DNA from 3 places in the Neorhizobium sp. 05N33 genome. Region 1 is predicted to be linked to each of the others. Evidence: riboswitches for the same ligand, from Rfam matches in the RefSeq annotation. Region 1 holds a riboswitch; each other region holds the start of a gene.

What was found. Region 1 has a riboswitch for cobalamin ahead of AC1DLT_RS30275 (aromatic ring-hydroxylating oxygenase subunit alpha). Riboswitches for the same ligand answer to the same signal wherever they lie in the genome.
Positions count from the first base shown of each region.
Region 2: another riboswitch for cobalamin. It lies ahead of AC1DLT_RS01710 (ABC transporter substrate-binding protein); the one in region 1 lies ahead of AC1DLT_RS30275 (aromatic ring-hydroxylating oxygenase subunit alpha).
Region 3: another riboswitch for cobalamin. It lies ahead of bluB (5,6-dimethylbenzimidazole synthase); the one in region 1 lies ahead of AC1DLT_RS30275 (aromatic ring-hydroxylating oxygenase subunit alpha).

Region 1 covers NZ_JBFTNK010000028.1:10,761-20,761, reverse strand. Annotated here, with positions in the region: gene AC1DLT_RS30290 (transporter) at 1-98, shown strand, start outside; gene AC1DLT_RS30285 (BA14K family protein) at 168-620, opposite strand; gene AC1DLT_RS30280 (BA14K family protein) at 815-1,234, opposite strand; gene AC1DLT_RS30275 (aromatic ring-hydroxylating oxygenase subunit alpha) at 1,343-2,587, opposite strand; cobalamin riboswitch at 2,691-2,920, opposite strand; gene AC1DLT_RS30270 (DUF6656 family protein) at 3,104-3,700, shown strand; gene AC1DLT_RS30265 (L-threonylcarbamoyladenylate synthase) at 3,734-4,711, shown strand; gene AC1DLT_RS30260 (FAD-binding oxidoreductase) at 4,739-6,184, shown strand; gene AC1DLT_RS30255 (winged helix-turn-helix domain-containing protein) at 6,181-6,561, shown strand; gene AC1DLT_RS30250 (DUF1217 domain-containing protein) at 6,575-9,163, opposite strand; gene AC1DLT_RS30245 (DUF6101 family protein) at 9,469-10,001, shown strand, end outside.
Region 2 covers NZ_JBFTNK010000001.1:348,174-358,174, reverse strand. Annotated here, with positions in the region: gene AC1DLT_RS01725 (HupE/UreJ family protein) at 1-224, shown strand, start outside; gene AC1DLT_RS01720 (ABC transporter permease) at 304-1,131, opposite strand; gene AC1DLT_RS01715 (ABC transporter permease) at 1,082-1,996, opposite strand; gene AC1DLT_RS01710 (ABC transporter substrate-binding protein) at 2,003-4,297, opposite strand; cobalamin riboswitch at 4,406-4,600, opposite strand; partial or broken gene AC1DLT_RS01705 (CobW C-terminal domain-containing protein) at 4,643-5,124, opposite strand; partial or broken gene AC1DLT_RS01700 (SDR family oxidoreductase) at 5,096-6,036, shown strand; gene AC1DLT_RS01695 (trehalase-like domain-containing protein) at 6,045-6,362, shown strand; gene AC1DLT_RS01690 (glycoside hydrolase family 15 protein) at 6,386-6,724, shown strand; gene AC1DLT_RS01685 (cupin domain-containing protein) at 7,225-7,686, opposite strand; gene AC1DLT_RS01680 (winged helix-turn-helix domain-containing tetratricopeptide repeat protein) at 7,797-9,356, shown strand; gene AC1DLT_RS01675 (DUF6894 family protein) at 9,432-9,656, opposite strand; gene AC1DLT_RS01670 (hypothetical protein) at 9,669-9,794, shown strand; gene AC1DLT_RS01665 (YciI family protein) at 9,964-10,001, opposite strand, start outside.
Region 3 covers NZ_JBFTNK010000006.1:65,731-75,731, forward strand. Annotated here, with positions in the region: gene AC1DLT_RS16965 (GFA family protein) at 112-522, shown strand; gene AC1DLT_RS16970 (NAD+ synthase) at 583-2,256, shown strand; gene AC1DLT_RS16975 (TolB family protein) at 2,266-3,102, shown strand; cobalamin riboswitch at 3,130-3,318, shown strand; gene bluB (5,6-dimethylbenzimidazole synthase) at 3,413-4,099, shown strand; gene AC1DLT_RS16985 (hypothetical protein) at 4,100-4,801, opposite strand; gene AC1DLT_RS16990 (NADP-dependent malic enzyme) at 4,946-7,252, opposite strand; gene AC1DLT_RS16995 (ABC transporter substrate-binding protein) at 7,431-8,690, opposite strand; gene AC1DLT_RS17000 (carbohydrate ABC transporter permease) at 8,872-9,741, shown strand; gene AC1DLT_RS17005 (carbohydrate ABC transporter permease) at 9,728-10,001, shown strand, end outside.

The DNA.
Region 1 (10,001 bases):
TCGAGGGGAATGGCTCGGGGACAGCCTATGCCTTCGGCCTGATCGTCATTTCGGTGCTTGCCGCCTGGTGGCTGTTGAAACGCACCGGTATTCTCTGACCGCTGGACAAACAAAAAACCCGCCCGGGGATGATGCCGGACGGGTTGAACGTTGCCTATCGACCGCTCTTAGAAATAGGGCGAATAGCAGGTCTGGCGCGGGCCGTAGTTCGGCTGGAACGAGTTCGAATAGGCATCGTAGGAGCGGTAACGCTCGGCGCACCATTCGTAGTGGCGCGGATTGATGTCGTCCCCGCCGCCATAGACCGGCGCCGGCTCGACGTAACGCGGCTGGGAGGCAATGGCACCGCCGATCAGCGCACCGGCACCAAATGCCGCCAGCGGGAACCAGTAGCCGTTATGGCGGCGATAACCCGGGCGGTAGTCGCGATAACCACGATACCCGCCATACCAGCCGCCGCCATGGCGACGATACTGCACGAGGGTCGCGTCGGCATTGGCGTTCGTTTCGATCCCGGCGGCCGGAGCGGTCGGTGCCGGCATCGCCTGAGCCGGCATCAGCGAGCCGGCGAGAACGGCAGCAGAGATGCCCGCAACCGCAATCTTCTTCAAAAGAGTCATATTAAGTCCCCCATATCCCTTGTCGGTGTTTCAATTTTTGCCAGCCAATTATTTCAGTATGCAGCGAAATAGAATTTCGCTGCAACCCTTGGGAAGTTCATCCTGAATGCGTGATTAACGTGCGCCGCGACAAACAAGCCCGGCCACCGGCTTACGCCGCGACCGGGCTCCGCGTCGAGAGGGCCAATACCTGCTTACCTGTAAGGCGAGATGCAGCGCGCCCGCACGCCGGCGCGCGGTGCATAGGTATCGTCCCAGGCCCGATAGCTGCGATAACGGCTTTCACACCAGGCGACGTGGCGGCTGCCATAACCCCGATCCGCCTGGATAGCGCCGCCGATAATGGCACCGGCACCGAAGGCGGCCAGCGGGAACCAGAAACCGTTGTGATAACGATAACCGGGGCGGCGGTCGCGGTAACCGCGATGGCCGCGATACCAACCGTATCGGTCACGCCGGAAGTCGCGACGGTACTGGACATTGGTGACATCGCCGGCGGCCGAAATGCCGGATGGCGGAGCCGGCATTTGGACAGCCTGCGCAGGTACAAGGCCAGCAAATGTCGTGACAACGGCGACTGCCGCTGCGGTCAGGCGTAGGCGAAAGGCGTTCATGCGGGGTGCTTCCTCATTCTGATTTTCAATCAGAAAACAACGCCACACGCGGGATTCCGTTCCTGGAGCCACGCCCCGCGCCGATCAACGCCGATCACGAATTGGCGATCAGGCGACGATCGAAAGTTTCGCCTGGTCGCCCTGCAGCCGGTTGACCATGAAGTTCGAGTACCATTCGACGAACTGCATGACGCCGCCTTCGTGGAGTGGCGAGTAAGGACCGGGCTCGTAGGCGGGCGAGCGGATGCCGAAAGCGTTTTCCTCCACGATCTGGCGGTCCTGGTCGTTGGTCATGTTCCAGACATGGGTCAGGTCTTCGAGATTGTAGTCGACGCCCTCAACCGCGTCCTTGTGGACCAGCCATTTGGTGGTAACCGCCGTTTCTTCCGGCCCGAGCGGGGTGACGCGGAACGAGATCGCGTGGTCACCGAGAATGTGGTTCCAGCTGCTTGGATAGTGGAACAGCAGCATGGTGCCGATCGAATTGATCGTCACGTCGTCGGAGAGTTTGCGYTGTACGGCGTTGCGGCCGCTCATCGTATAGCTCTCGGCATCCTCGATCAGCGGCATGCGCGCGACGCGGAACTGGCCGGTCTCGTCCATCCGGAATTCGCTCGGCAACCCGGCCTCCTCACAGCGCTGCCAATGGGCGGCGATGACCGGATCGTCCTTGGCGCCCTGGACACCGGTCGCGGTCGGCGATTCCGGATAGGTGCGGCAGAGCTCCGGATGGTTGGCGGCGCAGTGGTAACATTCGCGGTTGTTTTCCCAGACGAGCTTCCAGTTGCCCTTCTCGATGATCGTCGACTGGTGCGCGACCTTGGCTTCCGACAGGCGGTGCGGGGCCATATAAGGCTCGATGGCGGCGCGAACCGGCGCGAAATCCGGCGCCTCGTTGGCAAGACAGATGAAGATAAAGCCGGCGACGCTCTCGCAATGGACCTTCTTCATGCTGAATTGGGTCTTGTCGAAGTCCTGGCCCATCTGGCGACCGACCAGAAGCGAGCCGTCCAGCTCGTAGGTCCATTGATGGTAGGGACAAACGAGCCGCACCGCCGAGCCATGTTCCTTGGTGCAGACACGGCTGCCACGATGGCGGCAGGTATTGTGCAGCGCCCGGATCTGGTTGTCGCGGCCGCGCACGATAACGACCGGATAATCGCCGATCTGCAGGGTGAAATAGGCGCCGGCCTTGGGCAGCTCGCAATCATGCCCGACGAACAGCCAGTCGCGGTACCAGATCATTTCCAGATCGAGCTTGAAATAGGCGGGATCGGTATAGAAGGGCTGTTCGAGGCTGAACCCCTCGCGGCGGTTCTTGAGCTGCCGCAGGGCCTGATTGCGAATTTCCATATACTTACCTTCCTCGTCAATGTGGACAGCGGAAGGACATGGAAATGCCGGCCGGCCCCAGGCCCGCCCCAAACCCTGTCCCGAACGCCCGCCGCGTCCGGTCGTCATCTTTTGTCCCGAGGCTGGTTTCCGGGCTCAGGAGCTGTCCGTTGCGGGACGGGCTCGGCGCCTTCCCGGGCGGCCTTTTCGGCTCTTTCCCAGTGGCCTGTACCAAGCTTTGTTGCTCCACCACCGTTGCGGGGGCAGCGCCGGATCAAGGTTTCGAAGACCCCTGCCGGCTTCCCAATTCTCCGCCTTCCCTAGACAGGCGGCACCTCAAGATCGAGGCGGATATAACCATCGAGCGGGCGTGTCGCATAGGCGACATTGCGACATCGGCAACCGCGTTGGCGACAGCGGCGAAACGGCCCGGAATGCAACACTCCAGCCCCGCGAAAGCGAAACCTGTCATTAAGGGATAAGCCATAAAATCCCGGCTCGAATGGGAGCGATGCCACCGTGCAGGCCAAGGGGAAAATCCGTTACTATAAAGCTCCTCCACCAAAGCCTCCGGCGCCGGTGGCAGTGAAGACCGCTGCCCATTCCGAATTCCTTCGGACGGGGCGCATCGCCCGCTACAATCCGATCTGGCTGCCGGAAGAGCGCCGTTATCTCACCCATGACGAGGTCGCCGAGCGCACAGGCAAAAGGCTGGAGGCGGCCGGCGAGACGAGCCACAACCGGATCAACTCCTTCCATCGCTCGATCAAGTTTCCGAAGATCATCTTTCACCACACGCTCGATGAGCGGCCGCATCTCGGCTATTGCCATGTCACGGCGGCAAGAACGCAGCTTGCCCACGGCGTGCCGGTAAGCTGGTCCTTCTACATTGCCAACTTCGTTTCCGAGATGGGCGGGGAGGAAACGTTCTTCGAGCGTATCAGCACGGCCTATTCGCGCATGTATTTCGCCGTCGCGGTCGAACGAGAGGCCGGCCAGCCGCTGCAGATCAACCGATCGATCCGCAAGAATGGCCTTCTGTTCCGCACCAACGATCCGATGGAAGCGATCAAGAACGTGCTGATGCTCGGCACTTCCAACGAAATGCTCCGCGAGATCATCAAAAAGCTATGAAGACGCCGGGCTCCGCGTTATTGACGGGCGGATATGACGGCTCAAATCATCGACATCACCCGGGACCATGACGGCGCGCTCGCCCAAGCCTGCGCCGTGCTCGGCGGTGGCCTACCCGTGGCGATCCCCACCGAGACGGTCTACGGGCTTGCGGCCGATGCCACCAATCCCGCCGCCATCACCCGCATCTACGAGACCAAGGGCCGGCCGCGCTTCAATCCGCTGATCTGCCACATGTCGGATCTAGCCATGGCCGAGCGTTATGCCGACTTCGACCCGATTTCGCGAAAGCTTGGCCAAGCCTTCTGGCCGGGCCCCCTCACCCTGATCCTGGCCCTAAAGCCCGAAAGTGGCATCCACGCGCTGGCGACGGCCGGGCTCGATACGGTCGGCATCCGGCTTCCCAAGGGCTTCGCTTCCGATCTGATCCGCGCCTTCGGCAAGCCACTCGCGGCGCCGAGCGCCAACACGTCCGGCAAGGTGAGCCCAACCAGCGCCGCCCATGTGGCCGACGACCTGGGCGACAAGCTGGCTTTGATCATCGACGGCGGCGCGGCTCCGGTCGGTGTGGAATCGACCATCGTTCGTGTCGAGGATGGCGTGATCCGGCTGCTGCGGCCGGGTGGGGTGGCCGTGGAAGAGATCGAACGTGCAACCGGCCTTGCGGTGATCCGACCGGAAGGACCAGCGGCAATCATCGAAGCTCCCGGCATGCTCGCTTCCCATTACGCGCCAGGAGCGGCGGTCAGGCTCAATGCCGACCATGTCGAGACCGGCGAGGCATTGATCCGGCTCGGTTCTGCTCCCGTGAAAGGAATGGAACTCGCGACGGCGGTTTTTGATCTGAGCCCGTCGGGCGATCTTGCGCAGGCGGCGGCAAACCTGTTCGATTACCTGAAGCGGGCCGACGCCACCGGCGCCGCCAGCATCGCCGTCACGCCCATTCCCGACCATGGGCTCGGCGAAGCGATCAACGACCGGCTGGCGAGGGCCGCCGCCCCGCGAGAATGAGCCGGGGCAAAAGAGGAGGAGACGTTGATGGATATTTCCGGGCCGAAACCAGAACTTCTCGACCGCTTCGCCGCGATCGTCGGCGAAAATCACGTGCTGCGCGACGCGAACGATCTTGCGCCGCATCTGGTCGAGGGCCGCGGACTCTACCGGGGTTCCTCTCCGATGCTGCTGAAGCCGGGCTCGGTCGAGGAAGTGTCCGCGATCCTAAAGCTCGCGAGCGAGACAGGCACGCCGATCGTGCCGCAGACCGGCAATACCGGCCTTGTCGGAGGCCAGACGCCGCGCACCGGCGGCAGCGACCTGATCGTCTCGCTCGAACGCATGAACCGCATCCGTGACGTCGATCCGGTCGCCAACGTGCTGGTCGCCGACGGCGGCGCCATCCTTGCCGACGTGCAGAAGGCGGCGGAAGCCGTCGACCGGCTATTTCCCCTGTCGCTCGGCTCAGAGGGCTCCTGCCGCATCGGCGGCAACCTCTCCACCAATGCCGGCGGTACTGCCGTGCTCGCCTATGGCAATACCCGCCAACTCTGCCTCGGGCTCGAAGTGGTGCTGCCGACCGGCGAGATCTGGGACGGCCTGCGCCGGCTCAAGAAGGACAATACCGGCTACGATCTGCGCGACCTGTTCATCGGCGCGGAAGGCACGCTCGGCATCATTACCGGCGCGGTGCTGAAACTTTTTCCGCAGCCGGTCGGGCACCAGGTCGCACTTGCCGGCCTCAATTCGCCGGCAGACGCGTTAAAACTCTTCGAGCGGGCCTCGAACCTCTGCGGCACGGCGCTGACCGGTTTCGAGCTGATGCCGCGCATCGGCATCGAATTCGTGGTCCGGCATATAGAGGGCGTGCGCGATCCGCTCTCCGAGCCGCATCCATGGTACGCGCTGATCGACATCTCGACCTCGGATTCCGCCGAGACGGCTAGTTCCATGGTACAATCGCTGCTCGAACAGGGTTTCGAGGCAGGCCTCATCCGCGACGCCGTGATCGCCTCCTCCGTCGCGCAGCAGAAGGCGCTCTGGCACATGCGCGAAAGCATGTCGGATGCGCAGAAACCCGAAGGCGGCTCGATCAAGCACGACGTGTCGGTGCCGGTCTCGAAAATCCCGACCTTCATGGCGGAGGCAGAACAGGCGGTGCTGGCGGCCATGCCGGGTGCGCGGGTCTGCGCCTTCGGCCATCTCGGCGACGGCAATATCCATTACAACATCTCGCAGCCCATCAGCGCCGACATGGCGGGCGACAAGGCGGCATTCATCGGCCGCTGGCGGGAGATCAACGCGATCGTCCACAGCATCGTGCTCGCCGCCGGTGGGTCGATCTCAGCCGAACACGGCGTCGGTCAGTTGAAGCGCGACGAACTCGCCCATATCCGTTCGCCGATCGAGATGGACCTGATGCGGCGCATCAAGCAGGCGTTCGATCCCGCCGGCATCATGAACCCCGGCAAGGTGGTGACCATTCCATGAGCCGGCCCTCGAAGACCACGATCCGGATCGACCTCGACAACGGCGTGCGGCTCGGTCCGGGCAAGGCGCAGCTTCTGGAACTGATCGCCGAACACGGCTCGATCCGGGCGGCGGGCGCCTCGATCGGCATGTCCTACCGGCGGGCATGGCTGCTCGGCGACGAGATCAACCGGATGTTCAAGGAGCCGTCGATCTTTACCCGCCACGGCGGCAAAAGCGGCGGCGGTGCGGGTCTGACGGAATTTGGCCGGGAACTGCTGTCGCGCTACCGGCGGATGGAGAAAGCGAGCCGCGACGCGATGCGCGCCGACCTCGACTGGCTCGAATCGAATGCAGATCCGCACTTCGAGACGACGGCAAAGACCACCGACGCCTGATAACCGCCCGCTCTCAGCCCATCCGGATCTGGGACAATGCCCATAGGGTGTCCGAGCTGATGCCGACCGAACTGCCGTCGCTGCTTAGAATGCTTACTGCCGATGCCGTATTCTGGCTGTTTTCCAGGTCGTACATGATCGTGAAGCGCTGGACCAGTTTCTTGACCTTTTCCGGATCGCTCAGATCTTCGAGGTTGAGCTTGTTCTTGACGATCTTGGCCTGCTGGTCGACGTCCATGTTGGCGATTTCCGCGGGCAGGCTGAAAGTGACGCGAAAGAACTCCTTCAGCGCCTCGTCGCCGAGGATCACGTATGGGTCGGTGATGCTGTCCGACATACGCTCGAAATAAAGCGCCAGGCGGACGCCCGGATTTTCCTCGCCCTGCTGGTTTTCGAGAAGCTGGCGGACGTAAAGGTCCTGGGTCGCGACGACTTCGCCGCCGTTCTGGGCCTCGCCTGCCGAGCTTCGGTCGATCTCACCCTTGGAGTCGAAATTGAAGGTACCGACGAGCTGCGCGAACCGCTTGTCCGTCTGGGTATTCACGAAGCTCTTGGGGTCGGCGGGATCCGAATTGAAGGCCTTCTTCAGGAAATCATTGGTGACCTTGGAAGGGTCTATCCCCTTCGATATCAGCAGGATGTCGAGCGTCTTGCGATCGGCGAGCAGTTCATCGCGACTGCCGATGCGCTGCATCGCGTCAGTATAATATTTGGCCTCCGTCTGGGCTTTCGCCCTCGCCGCCTTGAGTTCATCGCCTTCCATGAACCGGCTTTTGCGCAGGATATAATCCTTGGCAACGTTGGTGATTGCCGCATTGGACTGGAGCAGCACCTGGCGGGTGACGGCCCCCTTGGGGTCGAAGTTGAAGAGCTTGGCAAGCGAGACGAAACGTTCGTCCTTCAGCTTGTAGATATAGCTGTTCGGGTCGGAAAGGTCGCTTTTCAAGGCACTCTTGATCGTCAGCTTCGAAACGGTGGCGGGGTCGAGGCCAACCGCTTGAAGAGCAAAATCGTAGGATTTGTCGGCATCCGCGCTCAGAAAGTCGTCCAGCGTCCTCACTTCCGAAAGGTCGAGCTTGTAGAACTTGATGGTCTTGTCGAGGTCCGCTTCCTGTTTGTCGTCCCAGCGGCTCATATAGTCGCTACGGGTGGTACTGGTCTGTAATTCGTCCTGGGCCTGGCCGGCGGCGACGGTACCGTCGGTGTTGAAGTTGAAAGCCTTCGCGAGATCCAGATATTCCGGATTGGTAACGCCAAAGCGGTTCGCATAGCTGTCAGGGTCGGAGAGATCGCTCGTCAATATCTGTTCGATCGTGGACTTGACGACCGTGACCTTGTCGAGATTGAAGGCGACCTTGATATATTTGAGAAGCCGGGGATCATTGATGAAATCGCTGACGTTGGTAGCCGTCTTGAGCTTCTGCTCGAAGAGCTCCTGATTGAACATCGCCTCGCCATGCGTGATCCGGGTCTGCTTGTTGAAGAAACCTCCGACAATCTCCAGCAGCTTTTCCGGAGTGACCGCGCCGCCTGCCGGCACAGAGCCGTCAGCGTTGAAGCTGAAATCCTCGGCGAGCGATTTCATCAATGCGAGAAAGGGTGCATCGGACGCCCCGGCGCTGATGATGGTCGCGAGTTCGGCGCGTCGCGAGTCCGTCTGGGCGATCGGCACCAGCCTGCCATCCAGCTCGGTATAACGCGTCTGCGACGTCGTCAGGTTATCCTGGTCCGTCTGGATTGCCTGCACCGTATTGGTCAGCTCCACCTGCATGGCGTCGATCTCGGCCTGGAGGGTCGCCGGACCGCCATTGTTCAGCTGATCCTGCTTGGCGGCGATCTGGGTTTCGAGATCGGTTTTCTTCTGCTGGCCGAGCGCGATCGAATCCTGCAGCGTGGGAATGCCGGTGCTGAGGCTCAGCCGCTCGGCAAGCTCCGTGTCTTCGGTTTTCGCCGCATTGTACTGGTCGAGGTTGTTGCCATAGGCGGTGTTGTAAAAGCTGGTCGGATCGGCCGGATCGCTGGTCAGCACGCCGCGGATGGCATTGTAGTTGTAATATTTCGTATCGATGCCATAGGCGGTGAACAGGTAGTCGCGGAGCCTCGGATTGGCCAGCAGCTGATCGACATTGGTAATATTGCCGGTTTCGCCCAGCATGACCTTGAAATAACGGGTGTCTTCCTCGATCGTATCGTTCTGGGCTGCGATCGTCTGGTCGTAGGTATCGAAGAGTTCGTCCATCTGGCCGTTGGACTGGGCGGCTGCCCCCTCTCCGTTGGAAACGCCGAAATTGAAGGCTGCGGCGATATTCTTGTAACGGTCGTCGGTCAGGCGGTTTGCAAAGCTGTTGTCGTCGCTGAGATCGCTTTCCAGCACCTGCTTCATGAACGCCTTGGCATAGATCATGTCGTCCAGGCCGTGGGCCTGCATCGCATAGGAATAGAGGCGATAATTGCCGAGGAACTCGTCGACGGTTTTTACCTTGCCGATATTGTCCTGATAGTACTTCGTATCGTTGACGACCGTCGTCTGCCCGGCAATGTTTTTCAGGCTCTTCTGCATGTCGCGATTGACAAGATCAAAGGTGAGATAGGTCGATACCATGGAAGGGCCTCACGACTCGGAATTATGCTGCCGCAATCATTGCAGTCTAGCCTTGCCTGTGGCTTTTCGAAAGGGTTTCGACATCCCGTCCGGAATGTCCCAGGCCTGCACAGCAATGCCGCGATTCACCTTCCGGAAACCCAAATCCGACCCCTTTTGCTAACCATCCAGGCAGGCAAGGCTTCTTTAACCGCTATTTTTAAGCAGTCTCGAACATGGCCCGCCCTATGCTTTGGGTATCAGAGGACAAAAGTCCCGTAGGGAAACCGGCAACGGCTCTCAGGTAAAACAAGGGTAGCATATCGATGACCAACACTGTTCTGAAGCCCGTCTGGGCAGGGTCGACATTCAGGCTCGATCCGTCTCGTTTCCCGCAGCAGGTTACCTATGCGCTGCGCGAGACCTCAGGAGATGTCTCCATCACCATCGACGAACGCGGCGCAGTGCTGCGTAAGATCCTTCCCGCAAGCGGCCTGCCGCTCTCCTTCGCCTTGCCCGCCCGCGCCTTCAAAGGGGTGGCGGCCCGCGCCATAGACCACGGCGACGGCGAAGTGACGGTCACGCTCGAACTGCATCACGACGACCCGGATCTCTGCATTCCGCTGCTCGTCGCCCACGATCTCTGCGACATCGCCGCCGATTGGCGGAGCTGGTCGGACGCCTATCGCATTCCGATGCTGATGGTGGAAGCCGACGGCATCGCCCGGCCGCTGGAAAACCATATCGGCGACGTGCGAACCAGCGGCGTCAGGCAGCGCCGCCGACATTCCTATTTCGCGGCCCGCCGTCCGCGCTTCCTGGTCCGCCGCACCACCGGCAGCCTGGGCGTGACGATGAA
Region 2 (10,001 bases), on a different contig from region 1:
CCATCTTCCATGGTCATGCCCATGGAGCCGAGATGCCCGAGGATGCAGGCGGTGTCGCTTATGCGGCCGGCTTCATGATTGCGACGGCTCTTCTTCATGCGTTGGGTATCGCCCTCGGCTTCGCGATCGGCAAGGCCGGCGAGCGCAGCGGTCGCGTTGTGGTGCAGTCGGTCGGCGGCATTGCTGCATTGGCGGGTGTCGGTCTGCTGACCGGCGTGATTTGATACCCCGTCACATGACCTGAACATGCTCGGTCGAAGTCGGTATGTCGTTCGGCTTCGATCGCGACTATGAAAATTGGGACTACGCCTCCTGATTATCGAAGGCCCAATTGAGCGCGGAGACCGTGATTGCAATTGCCGCGCCCGGCCAGATCATCAGCATCGGATGGTCGAAGATAAAGATGCGGTATTCGAAAAGCATCGATCCCCAATCCGGTTTCGAGGGATCGGCGCCGAGTCCGATGAAGGCCAGCGAGGCATACGCCACGACGGCCAGACCCGCCTGGTTTCCCACATAAGCGAGCATCAACGGCAGCGTATTCGGAAGAAGGTGGCGGAAAATCATCCCGAATGACGAGACGCCGAGACTTTGCGCCGCGAGAATGAAAGGTTGGCCGAGCACCCGCTTGCTCAGCGAATGGGCAAGCAGCGCATGCGGCCCGATGCCGGCGAGGCCGAGCGCCAGGCCGGCGCTGAGTGGCGAGAGCCCAAAGATCGCCGCCGCCGTCAAAGCTACCACGAGCGTCGGCACCACGATGAAGAATTCACAGCTGCGCAGGATGAGCGTTTCGCGCCAGGTCCCGAGAACAGCGGCAGCGGTGCCCAGGAGCGTGCCGGCGGTGAAGCCGATGAAACCGACGGAAAGGATGACGCAGGCCGTCCGCCAGCCGCCGGCCATGATGCGGGACAGGAGATCGCGGCCGAGATGGTCGGTTCCAAACACATGGCTTGCCGTCATGCCGGAATGGCGGGCAAGGATATCCACGGCATCCGGATCATGCGGCTGCCAGACACCGCCGAGGATCAGAAAGGCGGCGAGTGCCGCGAGCAGGCAATATCGTACCATCAGGATCGGGCCATCAGGCGAGACGCGGATCGAGGAAGCGCATGGCGAGATATGCACCGCCATTCATCACGAGCATCCAGAGGGCGACGACCATGACATAGGCCTGCAGCACCATCTGGTCACGGGCGGCGATGCTCTGCACCAGGAACTGGCTGATGCCGGGCAGGCCGAACAGAATTTCCATCGTCGCCGTCGAGCCGATCACCCAGCCGGCTTCGGATCGCACGGCCGCCAGCAGCCCGTAAAGGGCGCTGCGATGGCCGTGCCGCCACAGCGCCTGCCGTTCCGACAACCCCTTGGCAAGCGCCGTTCGAAAATGCGGCTGCGCGGCGGTTTCCGTCAAGTCGCGGCGATAGACGCGGGCGAGGGCTGCAACGGAATGCAGGGCGATCAGCAGGATCGGCAGGACGACGGCCGTCCAGTCGTTGGCGAAGGGCCTCATCCATCGCAACTGCACGCCCAGCACCCAGAGCAGCACGAGCCCGAGCCAGAAGCCTGGCACGGCCTGAACGAAGACCGAGAGTATTCGACTGAAGCGATCGACCACTCCTTTCGGCCGAGCCGCCGCAAAAAACCCGAGCGGAATTGCGAGCACAATGGCGAGCCCCAGGCCGGCAAGACCCAGGGACAGCGAAACGGGCAGGCGCTCGAGGAATTCGCCAAGCACCGGTTCTCCCGTGCGGAAGGATCGCCCCCAGTCTCCCGTCAGAAAATTCAGGAGCCAGTGGACGTAGCGGAGCAGCAGGGGCTGATCGAGACCCCACTGTGTCCTGAGAGCCGCGACGGTTTCGTCCGTCGCCGGCAGGTTCCAGATGCGGATGGCGATCGCGACCGGATCGGCCGGCATCAGGGTGATCGCGGTGAAGGAGGCGAGTGAAGCCCCCAGCAGGCCCGTCAGGGATTGAACGCCGAACCGAACCGGGCTCATGCCGCCTTACTTCGCCTCGCCGATATCGGCGCGCAGCACGTGATAGTCGGATCCCCAGGGCTCGTAGTTCTTCAGCCGCTTCGACATGCCGACATACCAGACCGGCGAGACCAGGAAGGAGGCCGGCGCCTCGGAAAACAGCTTTGCCTGCGCGTCAAGTGCGATCGTCACGCGCTTGACCGGATCGCCTTCCGTGGCGAAGCGGTTGAGGATAGCGTCGAAGTCCGGTGAAGCGTATTTCGCATAGTTGAGCGAAGCGCCGCTTCTCAGCATCGAGTTCAGGAAGAAGGCGGCATCGCCGCTTGGCGCGGTATGCTGGGCCCAGAGCGCGATGTCAAAATCGCCGGCCGCGGCCACCTGCGAAATATTCTCGACTACCTGCGTGTCGATCGCCACGCCTATCTTCGCAAGTTCGACCTTGACGACTGGCAGCATGGTCACGAGATCGGGGCGTTGCGGATAGGTGATGGCGAGCAGGCGAAGCGGCTTGCCATCCTTTTCGCGGGCGCCGCTGTCACCCTTCTTCCAGCCGGCTTCATCGAGAAGCGCGCCGGCCCTGGCGAGATCGGTCGGGCGCAGGTCCTTGCCGGCGAACGGGAAATAGGCGGCATAGGCGCCTGTTGCAGGATCTCCACCGTTGATCGCCGCGGCCAGTTCCTTGCGGTCGAAGGCAAGATCCAGCGCCTGGCGGACCTTGACGTCGCCGAGCAACGGGCGGGTCGTGTTGAAGAAGGCGAGATACTGGTATCCGACCGGGAAAGACTTGATCGTCAGGTCCGGATTGGTCTTGAGGCGGGCAACAACCTCCGATGGCAGGCCGAAAGCGAGGTCCAGTTCGCCGGCTTCGAGCGCCAGCGTCATCGACTGCGCATCGCCGAACTTGCGGAAACTCACCGGCGAGCGCTTGTCGGCTCCGACGAAATGCGTGTTCGGCTCAAGCGTGATCGACGCATCCGTCTTGAAGGCTGCGATCCGGTAGGGACCGGTAAAAACGGCATTGCTGTCGCCGGCCGGCTTATAGGCGATCAGCGGCCATTCGGCGAAAAGCGCCTGGATATAGGGAACGGGCTTCTCCGTCCTCACCTTTAGAGTGAGATCGTCGGCGGGCTCGAAGGTCAGCTTGCCGCCGGTGGCAAGCGCCGCCTTGTTGTTGGCGAACGTGTTGTCGAAGCCGGCGGCGAGCGCCTTGGCAGTCACCGGCGTGCCGTCGGAGAACATCCCGCCGGGCTTCAGCGTGATCGTCCAGGTCAGGTCGTCGGTACGCTTCGCCTTGTCGGCGAGTTCCTGTACGAGCTTGCCGTCCCTGTCGACGGTGAAAAGGTTCTCGCCCACTCCATGGCTGACCAGCGCCCAGCCGTTCGAGCCCTTGGCCGGATCCGTGCCGCTGGTGATGTAGGTGGCGCCGACGCGAAGCGGTTCGGCCGCAAACGCGGTTGCGGCCGTGCTGACGGCCGCCGTAGCAAGCCAGGCCGCGGCCAGGCGCGACATGAGTCTGGATGACAATTCTCTCTCCTCAGTTCTGTTCGGACGATGTGCGCAGCCGCTGCTTGCGGCCGGTCGGGTGATAGGCGAAATCCTCGACGATCGCGTCGCGGAGCAGATGTTCGGTGATGATCCGGTCGACCGCGTCTTGGTGACGCCGCCGTAATAAGTGCCCTCGGGAAACACTTGCAGCACGGGCGCCAGATTGCAGGGTCCGAGACAGGTGGATTTCGCCGTCATCGTGCCGTCGCCGGTGACGCGCAGCTTCCGGCGTTCCTGCTGGTTACGCAGATGATTCCAGATCACCTCGGTGCCGGCCGAATTGCAGGCTCCGCCGGCGCAAACGAGGGCGCGCCGCTTCTGGGCGGGTACGAGCGAGCCTTCCTGGGCGACAGGTTTTGCGGTGGGAACATCAAGGCCTTCGGAGGTTTCCAGCAATTCGCCGATGAGCGGTGTCATCAAAGCGCTGGAAGAGACGTCTCTGGAAATCGAAAGCGCCGGCCAGGGCTGTTCGTCCGACGCCCTCCAGCGTTTCAGCGACTTGGTCAGCCAGATATGGAAACTCGGCTCCATCGGCAGGACGAGAGGGACGATGGTGAGGCTGTCGACATCCACGTCGAGCAGGGCGGAAAGCGCCTCGCGCAGGGATGGCGTGCCCTGCTCGGTGAAGGCAAAGCGAACCACGGTACCGGGCCGGGATTGCGCCACGAGACCGGCCAGCCGCCGCATTTCCAGATGGGGAGACGCAGCAAAGGCGGATTTCACGATCAGCAGGATCGCCCGCCTCGGCGCGCCGGATGGAATGTTGTTCTGGTCCACTGCCTCGATCTCAAAAACGCGAGGAGGCAGCAAAAATGACGGCACGCCAGGATCCGGAAATTACCGGAGGCCCAATGCACCTTCATTCCTGTGGCACACCCCGACCACGGAATTTCTCTCTGTCAGGCAGGTCTCCTGGCTCGCGGGTCAAAGCCTTTATCGCCCGTCTTCCCGGCATTTCTGCCAGTGACTTGATGGACGAACGGCTCACCGCTCACAGTTGCGGGACAGCTCCGGTATCACACCGGATTCCCTCTTAGCTTCCGCCCTTCGGCGGAAGAACCACGACGCGATGACCCTACACTGTCATGGTCGACTGTCAATCGACTGGTCTCAAGCTTTCGCTTATGTTGCCTGGCGATCCCAACTTGGGAATGGGTCCAGCAGGTTGTGCCAGAGTTGAGGTGTGAAGACCTCGCTGTCGATCAAGCAAAAGTCCAATTCCGCTCGAATTTTCGCCTCATCCACAGGGTCGGCGCCGATAAAGACAATTTCCTGGCGGCGATCGCCCCAGACCGGATCCAGATAGGGGGCCATCATTTTGAGGAAGCCCGGTTCCTGTGGCCATTGACCCTTGGGAACGGATGTCCACCAAAGGCCCATCTTGCTGGTGCGGACAAGGCTCCTGCCTGACTGATTTCGCCGACATAGTGAGGTCGCGTTGCAAGCCAAAAGAAACCTTTCGCACGGACCACGCCAGGCCACGGCTTATCGATGAACGCCTGAAGTAGCGCGGGATCGAAGGGCTTCTTTGCACGGTAAACAAAGGAGCGAATTCCGTACTCGTCCGTCTCCGGAATGTGGTCCTTGAAACCATGCAACTCCTTGCCCAGTCGAGCGATGGGATTTCTGTTAATCCGGAACGCGTGCAGGCATGCCAGGAACAAGCGTCCAGCTTCGACGTTACCCGATCGCAGCGCCAGCTGGCGCGGTCATTCATTTCCAGTGGAAATCACAGTGAACCTCGGCCTCACAAACAAACGCGTTCTCGTGACGGGAGGCAATTCCGGTCTGGGAGCCGCAATCTCGAAGGCCTTCGCCGCGGAAGGCGCCCGAGTTGCAGTCAACTATCTGGTCAACCCCGAACAAACCGAGATGCTCGTTGATGAGTTCACCGCCGCCGGAGGTCAAGCTCTCGGGCTGATGGCCGACATAAGCGACGCCAGTGCAGTCGATGCAATGTTCCGCGTCATGGACGATGCGTGGGGCGGGATTGATGTGATTGTGAACAACGCCGGCATTGACGGTCGCTTTTCGCTTGGGTGGCAAAGTGATGTCGAGGCGTGGTGCAAAATCATCGATGTCAACCTGAAGGGGACCTATTTTTGCGCGCATAAGCGCTCAAGCGCATGGTCGCGCAGAGGTCGGGCGTCGTGCTCAATACGACCAGTGTCCATGAGGTCATCGGCTGGACCGGCTACAGTGCTTACACGGCCAGCAAGGCGGGAATATCAATGATGTCAAAATCCCTGGCGCAGGAAGCGGCGCCGCATGGTGTGCGTGTGCTTTGCTTAGCGCCTGGGGCAATTCGCACGCCGATCAACAGGCCAGTCTGGGAGGATGCCGATGGATATCGAGATTTGCTGACGAAGATCCCGCTGCAGCGAATAGGTGAGCCAGAGAACGTCGCGGTTATGGCCATTCTGCTCGCGTCAGACGCCGCCAGCTACGTCGCCGGGACGACCGTCTTCGTCGATGGCGGCATGACTGACTACCCCTCCTTTGCGCATGGCGGGTGATCGCGGCCATGGTCAGGCGCATCGAGGATTATGGGCTGATCGGCAACATGCTGTCTGCAGCACTTGTGGGCAAGGATGGGTCAATCGATTGGCTATGCTTGCCCAGGTTTGACTCACCTGCTTGCTTTGCAGCGCTTCTCGGAACCCCCGAAAACGGCCGCTGGCAAATTACGCCGGTAGGGAAGGGAGCGAAAGTGAGCCGGCGCTACCTTCCTGACACTGCAATCCTTGAAACGCGGTTCGAGACGCCTACTGGTACTATTACACTTACGGATTTCATGCCGGTCGGGGAGCGGGATCGCTCGCTTGACGTGATCGCATTGTGACCGGTGTCTCCGGAACCGTCGAAATGGAAATGGAGCTGGTCCTGAGGTTCGAAAATGGTCAGGCGATCCCCTGGGTACGCCGTAAGGATTACGGGCTCAGCGCTGTCGCCGGCCCTCACGCCGTTGAACTGCATACCGATTTACCGCTTCTGGGCCGCAACATGCTCGACCTTCGAAACGACCTGGGCTTGCTGGCGGAGGAATATGACACGGTCGCTGGCCGGCTGCTCGGCAATTTCCCTCAGGCCCTCTCGCACATCGGTCTCATCAACACGGCGCACGATCTTGTCAGTGTTGGAGGCCCGGCGCAGCAACGCGCCCAGAAGACCGCGCCCAGCAAGCCACACAAGGTCTCTTCCTGAGTCGCTCTGGCAACTCGATTTGGCTCGGCCCGCCGGGGCAGCCTTCGTCAAGAGATCCTTATCACGAGGGCGCCGTGTCGGCTCTCTCTTGCCGACTGGGACGAGCTGCCTAAGCATAAGCGAGGCACCGCAGACGAGCGTCTTCACCGATTTAGGAGAAATTCCGAGAGCCCTCCCGTTTTCAGGAAGGTTCACTCCAGTGCCCATGAGCCGCCGCGACCCGGTCTCGGCTTCGGTAAGGTCAAAGATGTTCTGCAGTGCCGGGTTTGCACGTGGTATTTTCTTTCAGGATCGACAATATGGATAAGGACCCGCGCGTCCCCATCCACCGCATCCCGCGGCGAGGACGGTGTTGGGGCACGAGCGGAGTGACGACACAAGTGGGGCGGCGTGCGCACCTGACTATGCGCCGGCAATGCTACGGCGGTGTCGCCAGTGGCTTTTCCAGTGCACCCAGGGCCGCTCTCAACGATGGCCACTGGGGCGCCGCCTGATCGAGCCTACGTGGCTGTGGTAAGGGTTGAAAGCTGATCGGTGTCGAAACGGTTTCGCAGGCTGGCGAGCGCTTCTGGATCCGGGGCACCATCTGCGGCAAGTTGAGCAAGCTCTTGGAAATAATGCTCATGGCCGGGCGGTGAGACTGTCATCAGCACGCGAGCGGGTTTCAGGCTGACATTGGTGATGTTGTGTGGCACGCGTGGCGGAATAAAAATGTAAGTTCCGGGTGTCGCGCGAACCACTCTGTCGCCGATATGCCACTGACACTCGCCCTCAAGCAAGTAGAAGGTCTCCTCCTGAACCCGGTGAACGTGCAGGCCGGTAGCGAACCCTGGAGGAATCGTCCACTCAAACATGCTCGTGTGCTTGGTATCCTCGCCGGTGACGAGAAACAGCATGGGGTGACCACGCAATAGCACTCCGTTTTTCTCACCGGGCATCCGGATGACGGCGTTGTTGCTCATTTGTACCTCCATCGATTAGATGCCTGCTTCCAGAGACATCCTCTTCAGGATCGCCGGTTCATTTGAGAAAGTCGTGAACCCTTCCCCTAAAAATCTGCTAAAAATATTGAATGATAAGTGGGAGCGACATCTACCAGTTTGGCCCGTTCCGCCTCGACCCAGCGGCCGGCATTCTTTATCGAGGAGACGAGCCGACAATGCTTGGGAGTCGCGCCGTCGCACTGCTGCGCCGGCTGATCGAGAACGCAAGAGCACCCGTGTCAAAAGACGCGCTGATCGCGGCGGGTTGGGGCGGATTGGCGGTCGCCGATAATAACCTGAGTGTTCAAATTGCGGCCTTGCGACGGGTGCTTGCGGAAGCAAACGCCGAGCGGTGGATCGAGACGATCCCACGGCGTGGCTATCGGTATGTCGGACCTCGGGTTCTCAGAAGTGTTCACAATGCGCCGGGTATCGGCCGCGCCGCATCGATTCTATCGCTCCCGGAAAAACCTTCGGTCGCTGTTCTACCTTTCTCAAACCTGAGCGACGATCCAGAGCAAGAGTATTTTGCTGACGGAATGGTCGATGACATTATCGCCGGCCTCGCACGCATTAAGTGGCTGTTTGTAATCGCGCGCAACTCGACCTTCATTTACAAGGGATATGCGGTGGACGTGAAGCAGGTCGGCCGGGAACTTGGCGTGCGCTATGTCCTAGAAGGTAGCGTGCGACGGGTAGGCGGCAGTGTGCGGGTGATCGTGCAAATGATCGATGCATCGAACGGCGGACATGTGTGGGCCGAGCGCTATGACCGTAGCTACGAAGATATTTTTGCGCTTCAGGACGAGATCGCGCTGTCAACAGTGGGTGCGATCGCACCCAGCGTGCGAAAAGCAGAGATTGAACGCGTCAGGCGGAAACGTCCCGAAAGCCTTGATGCCTATGATCTTGTGCTCCAGGCCCAGCCTGACGTCGATTCAGGCATGCCGGCGCAAGTGACGAGAGCTCTTGGTCTTCTTAAGCGCGCCATCGCACTCGATCCCACCTATGCGCTGGCGCACGGAAATGCCGCGATGTGTTATCATTGTTTGTTTCTCCGCGCCGGCCTTCAGGAGGTCGACCGCACCGCTTCCATCCACCATGCCCGATTGGCTATTACCTATGGGCAAGACGATGCACTCGCTCTGACCTGGGCAGGATTTTCGATCGGCATGGATGCTCATGATCGACCCGCGGCTTTTGCATCCTTGGAAGCAGCACTGGCGATCAGTCCATCATCAGCGCTGAGCTACATCCTCGGCAGCGTCATCCTTGGCTGGAGCGGTGAGGCCGAGCGCGCGATAGAGTGGAGCGAGCGAGGGTTAAGGCTAAGCCCTTTTGATTCTTGGGCTTGGGCTGCGTTTGACGCCCAGGCGATGAGCTATCTATTGCGCGGCCGCTACGAGGACGGCTGTCGTGCCGCTTACAAGTCGGTCCAGGCCAATCCTGCACATAGCATCACTCACGCGCAACTGGCCGCCGCGCTGGCAAAACTTGGCCGCATGGATGAGGCGAGAGCGGCCGCCGCCCGCGTGCTCCAGCTTCAGCCGTCATTTCGCTACAGCCGTCAGTTTGCCGGCGTGAACTGCGCGCCAGCACTGGCATCGGCTCTTGGGGGCGCCTTGCGGGACGCCGGGTTGCCGGAATAGGCGCCGGCCGGTGGGCGGCGGCGACCAAACAAATTTGGGAGGTACTTGAAGGTCTTCTGTCCGGTTCTGACAATCTTATGATGCGGCGGCCCTGGCTGCGGCGAGGCTTGCGTGGTCGACGACCTGAACGGCGGCCGAAAAGGAGAGAACGATAACAGTGAAACCGTCCTCGTCCGTCACCTTCATGATCCATGCTGAAACATCGGTCTCGGTCAGCATGAGCCCCTTGAGGCACTCAGCGACGGCTTCGCCGCGGACGCTCTGAAGGTCAGGATGCTCGGACCCGACGGTGTCGGGAATCGAGATGCCATCATGAAGGTTGAAGAAGTACCGGGCCGTCTGGCTGTCGCTCCTGTGCAGGCAAGAGCGAAACGTGATCTCTCAGCCACCCGCGCCTGGGACCGTCAGCAGATGATCAATCTTTATCCGCTTCAATAACGTTCTAAAGAAGGGCGCTAGTCCGAGGGTGGCTGCCCATGTGAAGGCGTTGCTGCGGTCGTGGCGCCACGAGCAGCCCCCCGCTCTAGGTGCTCCGGAGGGCGCATGGGACCAGCCGCCGGACTACTAACGAGGCGGGATTTTTATGTCCCCGTTTAAAAGATTCCTTCTAATCGAGCGGCCAAACCTCGACGACGCCATGCGCCA
Region 3 (10,001 bases), on a different contig from region 1:
GCCTTTCCGTATCTTGATATAGCTTCCGTTGATGATCATCATCAGCGGAATAGATTTGACCCCGCGGCCCACGCCCGCGACACTGGGCCGTCGCTTCGTCGAGGATGGTGCATGCAGCAGAAGAACAGCGGTCGTTGCCTGTGCGGTGCGATCCGGTTTGAGACGGTAGGTCCGCTGCGGACAGTCACGGCCTGCCATTGTTCGCAATGCCGCCGCCAGACCGGGCTTTATTATGCGGCGACCAGCGTTCGTGCCGAAAACATGACGCTCAAAGGCGAGGAGGCACTCAGCTGGTATCGCGCCAGCGATGAAGCGCGGCGCGGCTTCTGCTCGCAATGCGGCTCTGCGCTGTTCTGGCAGGCGGAGGGCGCGGCAAGCATTTCGATCCTGGCGGGCGCTTTCGATCAGCCGAGTGGACTTGTCATGGGCGAGCATATCTACTGTGCCGACAAGGGAGATTTCTACGAACTGCCGGAGGACGGCGTGCCGCATTATCCGGGCGATCGTCCCGCATCTGCCTGAACCATAAAAAACTCTCGGAACAACGTTGCCGCGGTCTGCTGCGGACATTAAATCGGTACCATGACCCAGGATATCAGCCAGACATTTCGTATCGCCGTTGCCCAGCTCAACCCGACAGTCGGCGATATTGCCGGCAATCTGGCGCTGGCCCGAGAAGCCAGAAGGGATGCCGCCCGTGAAGAGGCGGATCTCATCCTCTTCACTGAGCTCTTCCTGTCCGGTTATCCGCCGGAAGACCTCGTCCTGAAACCGGCTTTCCTCAACGCCTGCCTGAAGGCGGTGGAGGAGCTTGCGGCCGATACGGCAGACGGCGGCCCCGGCGTCATCATCGGCTTCCCGCGTCAGGGCAAGGAGGGCCGGCACAATTCGATCGCCGTGCTCGACGGCGGCAAGGTGATCGCCGTGCGCGACAAGATCGACCTGCCGAATTACGGCGAGTTTGACGAAAAGCGGGTCTTCATCGCCGGCGAGATGCCGGGGCCCGTCAATTTCCGCGGCGTGCGACTCGGCATTCCGATCTGCGAGGATATCTGGGGCGATCTCGGCGTCTGCGAGACGCTCTCGGAAAGCGGGGCGGAAATCCTGCTCGTGCCGAACGGTTCGCCCTATTTTCGCGGCAAGGTGGATATTCGCCATCAGGTCGTTCTGAAGCAGGTGATCGAGACCGGCCTGCCGATGATCTACGCGGCCCAGCTCGGCGGTCAGGACGAACTGGTCTTCGACGGCGCAAGCTTCGCCTTCAACACCGACAAGTCGCTCGCCTTCCAGATGAGCCAGTTCGAGCCGGCCGTCGCCGTCACCGAATGGAAACGGATTGGCGAGACCTGGCACTGCGCCCGCGGACCGATGGCGCGCATTCCGGAAAAGGAGGAGGCGGATTACCGCGCCTGCCTTCTGGGGTTCCGCGACTACGTCAACAAGAACGGCTTCAAGTCGGTCGTTCTCGGCCTGTCCGGCGGCATCGACAGTGCCATCTGCGCGGCGATCGCTGTCGATGCGCTGGGCGAGGAGAGGGTGCGCACGGTGATGCTGCCCTATCGCTACACCTCCGAGGATTCGCTGAAGGACGCAGCCGATTGCGCCAGGGCGCTCGGCTGCCGGTACGACATCGTGCAGATCGCCGAGCCGGTGGACGGTTTTTCGTCAGCGCTGGCCGAGCTGTTCGAAGGAACCGACGAGGGGATTACCGAAGAGAACCTCCAGAGCCGCGCCCGCGGCACGATCCTGATGGCGATCTCCAACAAGTTCGGCTCGATGGTGGTGACGACCGGCAACAAGTCGGAAATGTCGGTCGGCTACGCGACGCTCTACGGCGACATGAACGGCGGCTTCAATCCGATCAAGGACCTCTACAAGATGCAGGTCTACGCGCTGGCCGCCTGGCGCAACGAACACCTGCCGCCGACGGCTCTTGGCCCAAGCGGCGAGGTGATCCCGAAGAACATCATCTCCAAGGCCCCGTCCGCGGAACTCAGACCCAACCAGACCGACCAGGATTCGCTGCCGCCCTATCCGGTGCTCGACGACATTCTCGAATGCCTCGTCGAGCTGGAAATGGGCACCGAGGAGATCGTCGCCCGCGGCCACGACATCGCGACTGTTCACCGGATCGAACACCTGCTCTATCTCGCCGAATACAAGCGGCGCCAATCGGCGCCGGGCGTCAAGATCACCAAGAAGAATTTTGGCCGCGACCGGCGTTATCCGATCACCAACCGTTTCCGCGATCGATAGGAGAGGATCATGGCCTCGCGCAGCTCGGTCGAGATCTTTAATATCCGGACGAGGGTGATGCGAGTGGTCTGGCAGACGGAAGCCCTCTTCGAAGCGCCCAACTGGTCGCCGGACGGGCGTTACCTGATGCTCAACAGCGAGGGCCTGATCTATCGTCTGTCACCGGAGGGTGGTGACGGGCCTGAACCGGTCGATACCGGCTTTGCCCGCCAATGCAACAACGACCACGGCATTTCGCCGGACGGTTCGCTGATCGCCATTTCCGACAAGGTAGAGTTAGGCAAGTCGGCGATCTATGTCCTTTCCGCCGGTGGCGGCGTGCCGCGGCTGGTAACCCGGAACCTGCCGTCCTACTGGCATGGCTGGTCGCCGGACGGAAAAAACTTCGCCTATTGCGGCATCCGCGGCGACGAGTTCGACATCTATACCATCGGCATCGAAGGTGGCGCAGAGACGCGGCTGACATTCGGCGAGGGCCGCAATGACGGGCCGGACTATTCGCCGGATGGAAAATGGATCTATTTCAATTCCAGTCGCACCGGGCTGATGCAGATCTGGCGCGTCCCGGCCGCAGGCGGCGCGGCCGAGCGGATCACCGACGGCGGTTACGGCGACTGGTTTCCGCATCCGTCACCGAAGGGTGACAAGATCGTTTTTGTCTCCTACGACGCCGATGTCTTCGACCATCCGCGCGATCTTGACGTCCGCGTCAGGCTGATGGACATGGACGGCGGCAATGTCGAAACGGTGTTCGAGCTCTTCGGCGGGCAAGGCACGATGAATTCGCCGAACTGGTCGCCTGATGGCGATGAGTTTGCCTATGTGCGCTATTTCCCTGTCGCATGAACGCCTTGCGCCGGGGATAGCGTAAGGGCATAAACGATCCTGTCAGGTGCCGGCGACAAGCCGGAGAATCGGGAATCCGGGGTGGAACCGGAACGTGCCCAACGCTGTGAGGTGGACGCTCGGCCGCAATATATGAAAGCCACTGGGAAACCGGGAAGGCGGCGGTGCAGGCGGATGAAACCAAGTCAGAAGACCGGCCTGACGAGATAGACCAGCCCGCGCGGACGGCGGAAAGGTTTCGGACCTCTTTTTGCCCAAAGGCTTCGTGCCGGGAAGGCAAGGGAGCGACGGCATTGTTGGGGACTTAACGATGCAGACTGATCCTTTCGCGCATGCCTTGCTGCCTGCAGGCGAGTTTTCCAAGGTCGAACGCGCCGCTGTCTACCGGGCGATCGAGACACGCCGCGACGTGCGCGACCAGTTCCTGCCCGATCCGCTGCCGGACGACCTGGTGATGCGGCTGCTTGGCGCCGCGCATTCGGCACCCTCGGTCGGCTTCATGCAGCCATGGAATTTCATCCTCATCCGCGATCAGGCGGTACGCGAGGCCGCGCGGGCCGCCTTTTCGCGCGCCAATGACGAGGCCGTGGAGATGTTTGCCGAGGAAAGCCGCGACCTCTACCGCAGCCTCAAGCTCGAAGGCATTGTCAAGGCGCCGCTGTCGATCTGCGTTACCTGCGATCCGGACCGCGCCGGTCCGGTCGTGCTCGGCCGCACTCACAATCCGCGCATGGATGCCTATTCGACCGTCTGCGCCGTGCAGAACCTCTGGCTCGCGGCAAGGGCCGAGGGCGTCGGTGTTGGCTGGGTCAGCATTTTCCGCGACGAGGACGTGCGCGGGCTGCTCGGTATTCCCGACCGTGTCGAGATCGTCGCCTGGCTCTGCCTCGGTTATGTCGATCGGCTCTACGGCGAACCCGAACTGGCGCTCAAGGGCTGGCGCCAGCGCTTGGGCCTGGACGCGCTGATCTTTCAGGACCGATGGGACAGCCGCTGATTATTGCTGCGGCTGTGGTCCTGCCGATTTCGGATTGGTGAGATCAATACCCGCTTCGGGCAGGAAGGTCGGCCCGACGGTGCGCACCTTTTTGCTGGGGTCGTATGGCCGCTCCGGCGGCGGCGTGAGCACTGGCGGCGGGACCGCGGTCGCCTGCGGCTTTTGCGGCGGGTGGGTGCGCAGGTTGGTAATTCCGGAATAAGGCTCCTCTTGCCTGGGAAGTTCGATGCCCGGCACCTTTCGCTTGTCGTCGACTACAGGCGGCAGCGGCTCGAAAGAAGGGATGCAGCGCTGTTCGCGAATGGCGGCGAGAATGGCATTGCGCTCTTCCGAGGGCAGGATTATCTGCCGCGAACCGTTGCGCTCAGCCGTCAGCGTGTCGCGGCTCTGCTCCATTCTTCCCAGCGCATCTCGCATCTGGCCGCAGACTTCGGCATTGGGGCCGCCGAGGACCACGACGCTGCCGTTGCCGCAGCCGGCGCGGCGCATGTCGACCCGCAGTTCACGGATATCGGCATTATATTCGCCGAGCTGCTGGGCATAGCTGCGCGCCGCCGACGTATTGCCGATGATCTCCGGGCTGTTTCCAAGTTTCCGGTAAAGCGCTGCGCAAACGGCAGGGTCTCCCGCCAGCGCTGCGGCAGGCAAAAACAAGAGCGGTATGGTCAGCAGGCCGCGAAGCGGTATCGGCAATTCCGGCATCCTCTCCTTTACTGGAAGATGACATCATGGAACGTGCCGGTTGATAATCTCATAAAGCCGAGACCACCGCATGGCGAAATCTATCCAAGGGCCGGTTGAGCCCCGGGCGGGGCTCAAGACATCGCATCGAGAGAGTTATTCAACTCAGGATTGAAATTGCAGATTGGGCTGCGATGCCTCCACGACGGCGAGTGCCGCCATGTTCACCACGCCGCGCGACGTGACCGAGGATGACAGGATATGCGCCGGCTGGGCCGCCCCGAGAAGAATGGGGCCGACATGCAGAGCATCCGTGAGGTTGCGGACGAGACCGAGCGAGATATTTGCCGCATCGAGATTCGGGAAAACCAGCAGGTTGGCTTCGCCGGTCAGCGAACTGTCCGGCATGGCCCGCTTGCGCAGCGTTTCCGACAGGGCAGAACCACCCTGCATTTCGCCGTCCACTTCCAGCTCCGGCGCCCGCTGGCGTACCAGCTTCAGGGCGGCCCGCATCTTCTGCGCACTTTCGGAATCGCGCGAACCGAAATTCGAGTGGCAGATCAGCGCTGCCTTCGGGGTGATGCCGAACCGGTGGATTTCCTCTGCCGCCAGAATGGTGATCTCGGCAATTTCCTGCGCGGATGGGTTGTAGTTGACGAACGTGTCGGTGAAGAACATCGCGCCTCGCTGGGAAATCACCAGGCTGAGGCCCGAGAACGCGCAGACGCCCGGACGCTTGCCGATGATCTGGTTCACGTCGCTGAGGTGCTTGTCATAACGGCCCTCGACGCCGCAGATCAGCGCATCCGCATCGCCGCGCTTGACCGCCAGCGCACCGATCACCGTATTGTTGGTGCGCACGATGGTGCGTGCCGCTTCCGGATTGATGCCTTCGCGGCCGACCAGCGCAAAATATTCGTCGACATAGTCGCGGTAGCGCGGATCGTCTTCCGGGTTGACCACGGCGAAATCGACATTCGGGCGGATTCGGATGCCGAAACGGGCAAGCCGCGCCTCGATGACGGAAGGACGGCCGATCAGGATCGGCGTCGCGGTCTTTTCCTCGAGCAGAACCTGGGCTGCGCGCAGCACGCGCTCGTCCTCGCCTTCCGAAAAGATCACCCGGTTCTTTTCCGAAACCTTGGCTGCGCTGAAGATCGGTTTCATCACGAAACCGGAGCGCCAGACGAAGCGGTTCAGCTGATCCAGATAGGCCTCGAAATCATGGATAGGCCGCGATGCGACGCCGGTCTCGGCGGCAGCCTTGGCAACCGCCGGCGCAATGCGCAGGATGAGGCGCGGATCGAAGGGCGAGGGGATCAGATAGTCTGCGCCAAAAATCGGCGACTCGCCGGAATAGGCGCGCGCCGCGACGTCGGAGACTTCCTCGCGGGCAAGCGCTGCGATCGCCTTGACCGCCGCCATCTTCATTTCCTCGTTGATCGTCCGGGCGCCGCAATCAAGCGCGCCGCGGAAGATATAGGGGAAGCACAGGACGTTGTTGACCTGGTTCGGGAAGTCCGACCGGCCAGTGCAGATCATCGCGTCGGGACGGGCGGCGCGGGCAAGCTCGGGCATGATTTCCGGCGTCGGATTGGCCAGCGCCATGATCAGCGGCTTGTCGGCCATCTGCTCCAGGAGTTCCGGCTTCAGCACGCCGGCGGCGGACAGGCCGAGAAACACGTCGGCGCCGCCGATGCTGTCGGCAAGCACGCGCTTGTCGGACTTCTGGGTGTAGATTTCCTTCCACTCGTCCATCAGCGTATTGCGGCCGTCATAGACGAGGCCTTCGATGTCGTGGACCCAGATATTCTCCTTCTTCGCGCCGAGCGAAACGAGGAGGTGCAGGCAGGCGAGTGCCGCAGCACCCGCGCCCGAGGTGACGATTTTCACGTCGGCGATGTTCTTGCCGGCGAGCTCAAGCCCGTTGAGGACCGCGGCAGCGACGATGATCGCGGTGCCGTGCTGGTCGTCGTGGAAGACCGGGATGTTCATCTTTTCGCGCAGCCGGCGTTCGACTTCGAAACATTCCGGAGACTTGATGTCTTCGAGGTTGATACCGCCGAAGGTCGGCTCGAGCGCCGAAACGGTCGAGACCATCGCCTCGATACCGGGCGCGTCGATCTCGATGTCGAACACGTCGATCCCGGCGAATTTCTTGAAGAGGACGGCCTTGCCCTCCATCACCGGCTTTGAAGCCAGCGGGCCGATATTGCCAAGCCCAAGCACGGCCGAGCCGTTGGAGACGACGGCGACGAGGTTGGCGCGGGCGGTATAGTCCGCGGCCAAATCCGGGTTGTCGCGGATCGCCAGACATGGGGCTGCAACGCCCGGAGAATAGGCAAGCGCCAGGTCGCGCTGGTTGCCGAGCGGCTTGGTCGCCTGGATCTCCAGCTTGCCGGGCCGCGGATAGCGGTGGAAGAACAGCGCCTGCTCGTCGAGATCGGCATTGGCTGGGGAAGTTACGGGCATATTCGATGTCATTGCGACCTCGGCGTCTTTCTCGGGAATGGGTCCCTCAATACAACAAATCGAACGGGGGTCCATCCCAGATATTTGCCTCGCCGAATAAAACAAAGCCCGGAGAGGCGCTTGGCCTCTCCGGGCTTTTCGTCGTCTGGGTCAAGGCTCTTATGTCACGCTCTTCGTATCAGCCGCCGCTTTTCGACAGCATGGTCCGCATTTCGGCGCCGAAGGTCTTCAGAGCCTGTACTTCCGGCGTCTTGCCGAGCACGATCGCTTCCCAGACCGACGGTTCCTTGGCGCGGATTGCCGGCATTGCCGGCGGGCGCGAGCGCACAAAGGCCACGTCGAGCTGCTTGATGGCAACCGAATAACCGGGCTCTTCAGCAATCGCTTTCTTGGCGATGTCGACGTCGGCGGTCTTCTTCATGATCGGCAGGTAGCCGGTCTCCACGAAGGTGATCGCGTTGATTTCCGGGCGCGAGATGAATTTCAGGAACGCCCAGGCGCCCTTGCGATGGGCTTCGTCGGAGGCCGAATTGATGCCGATCGTCGCACCGCCGATCGGGGCAGCGCATTTGACGCCGCAAGGCAGCGGGGCAACGCCGAGATCGAATTTCACGGCACCGCGCAGTGCGCCGAAGCCGCCGGTCGAGTCGAAATTGATCGCAGCCTGGCCACTGGTGAAATATTGGCTGGCAAGGCTTTCGTTGATCGCCGCTGCTTCCGGCGAAACCTTGTCCTTGCGGATCAGATCGGCCATGTAGGTATAGGCGCCGATCGAGGCATCGCTATCCATCAGCACGGAATTGTCCTTGGGGCTGACCCATTCGCCGCCGGCCTGTGCAACGAAGGCCCAGCGCACGAACTGGCCGAACCCGATGACACCCCACTGCTTGACGTCATTGCCCTGGCGAACCGTGAGCTTAGCGGACATCTGGCGCAGTTCGTCCCAGGTCTTCGGCGGTGTATTCGGGTCAAGACCCGCAGCGCGGAAAGCGTCCCTGTTGTAGTACATGACCGGTGTCGAGACGTTGAACGGCAGCACATAGGATTTGCCGAGATATTTCGGGCCTTCGAGCGCGAACGGCTGATACTGGTCAAGGAATGCGGCGCCTTCCTTCTGAAGGTAGGGGTCGAGCTGCTCGAGCACGCCGGAATCGGCGAACAGGCCGTAGCGGGTGACCTCCAGCATCATGAGGTCCGGTGCCTGGCCAGCCGGGATGGCGGCCTGCAGCTTGGTGGTCGTGTCGTCGTAATTTCCCGTATATTCGGCCTTCAGTTTGTATTCGCTCTGCGAGGCGTTGAACTTGTCGACGATCTGGTTGACCGCGTCCGTGCCCTTCTTGGCGAGCGAATGCCAGAAGGTGATTTCGACGGGGGCGGCAAGCGCCGGCTGGCCCGCAAGCACCGCGACGGCCGCCGCGATAAGCAGTTTCCTCAACATCCCATTCTCTCCTTTTCGTTGAAACGGCGGTTGAAATACCGGTTCGACGGCCCAGACCGCTATCGCGAAAGGGTAGGAAGGGGACGTTACAGGCGAATGACGCAGGGAGTGGAAAATGTCACGAGACTTTCGCACTGGGCCGCTAAGTCAAAGCGTGACCTTGGGAAAACGTTAGAACGCGATGCGAATATTGAGGCCCTATCTCTATCTTCTGCCCTGTGTCGGGCTGCTCGGCCTCTTCATCTATTGGCCAATCGTCTATTCCGCCTGGCTCAGCATCCATCAGACCAATATCCTCAACGGACGCTCCAGATATGTGGGCTTCGACAACTATCTTGAGCTGTTCGGCTCGGATCAGTTCCATCATTCCCTCTGGGTGACCTTTCTCCTGATGCTGGTGAGCGTGCCGCCGCGACTGATCCTGGCGCTGGCGCTTGCCCATCTCCTGAGGGAAAGCCATGCTTTCGCACGGCTGCTGCGGGGCGTCTATTTCCTTCCCTATGTCACCAGTTCCGTGGCGATTTCGGTGATCTGGAGCTGGATGTTCAACACCGATATCGGCTTCATCAACCTGACGCTCGGCGCCATCGGCATCGGCAAGATTCCTTGGCTGCAGGACGTCAACCTGGCGCTGGTCGCAGTTGGCATCGTGGCGATCTGGAAGCAGCTCGGTTACGATACGCTGCTGTTCATCGCCGGGCTCAACGCCATTCCCGACGATTATTACGAAGCGGCGCGCATCGACCGGGCGGGGCGCTGGCGTCGGTTCAGGGACATCACCTTTCCATTGGTCGCGCCGACCACGCTGTTCCTGCTCGTGGTCTCGGTGATCGACAGTTTTCAGATCTTCACGCTCGTCAACGTCATCACCCGCGGCGGGCCGGCCAACGGCACCGATGTCCTGATGAACTTCCTCTACTACCTGAGCTTTACCCTGTTCGACATCTCGACAGGATCGGCATTGGCCGTGCTCCTATTTCTCGGACTGGTCGCCATTACGCTCGCAAAGCTCGCCTTTGCCAGGGACAAGGTGAATTATGACCTTTCCTGATCGTCTCCTCCATTTCCTCGGCTGGGCGGGGGCGGCGCTGCTCGGCCTCGGTGTGGTCTTCCCCTTCCTGATCGGCATCGGCGCCTCGCTGCTCGCACCGTCCGACCTCCTCAATCCCAATGTCGCCGAATGGTCGCTGCATCCAGATAATTATCTGCGGGTGTTCACCGAGGCAGGTCTCGGCGCCTATTTCATGAACTCGATCATAATCGCGCTGTCGACGACGGTCGGTACGATGATCACCTCGATCCTTGCAGCCT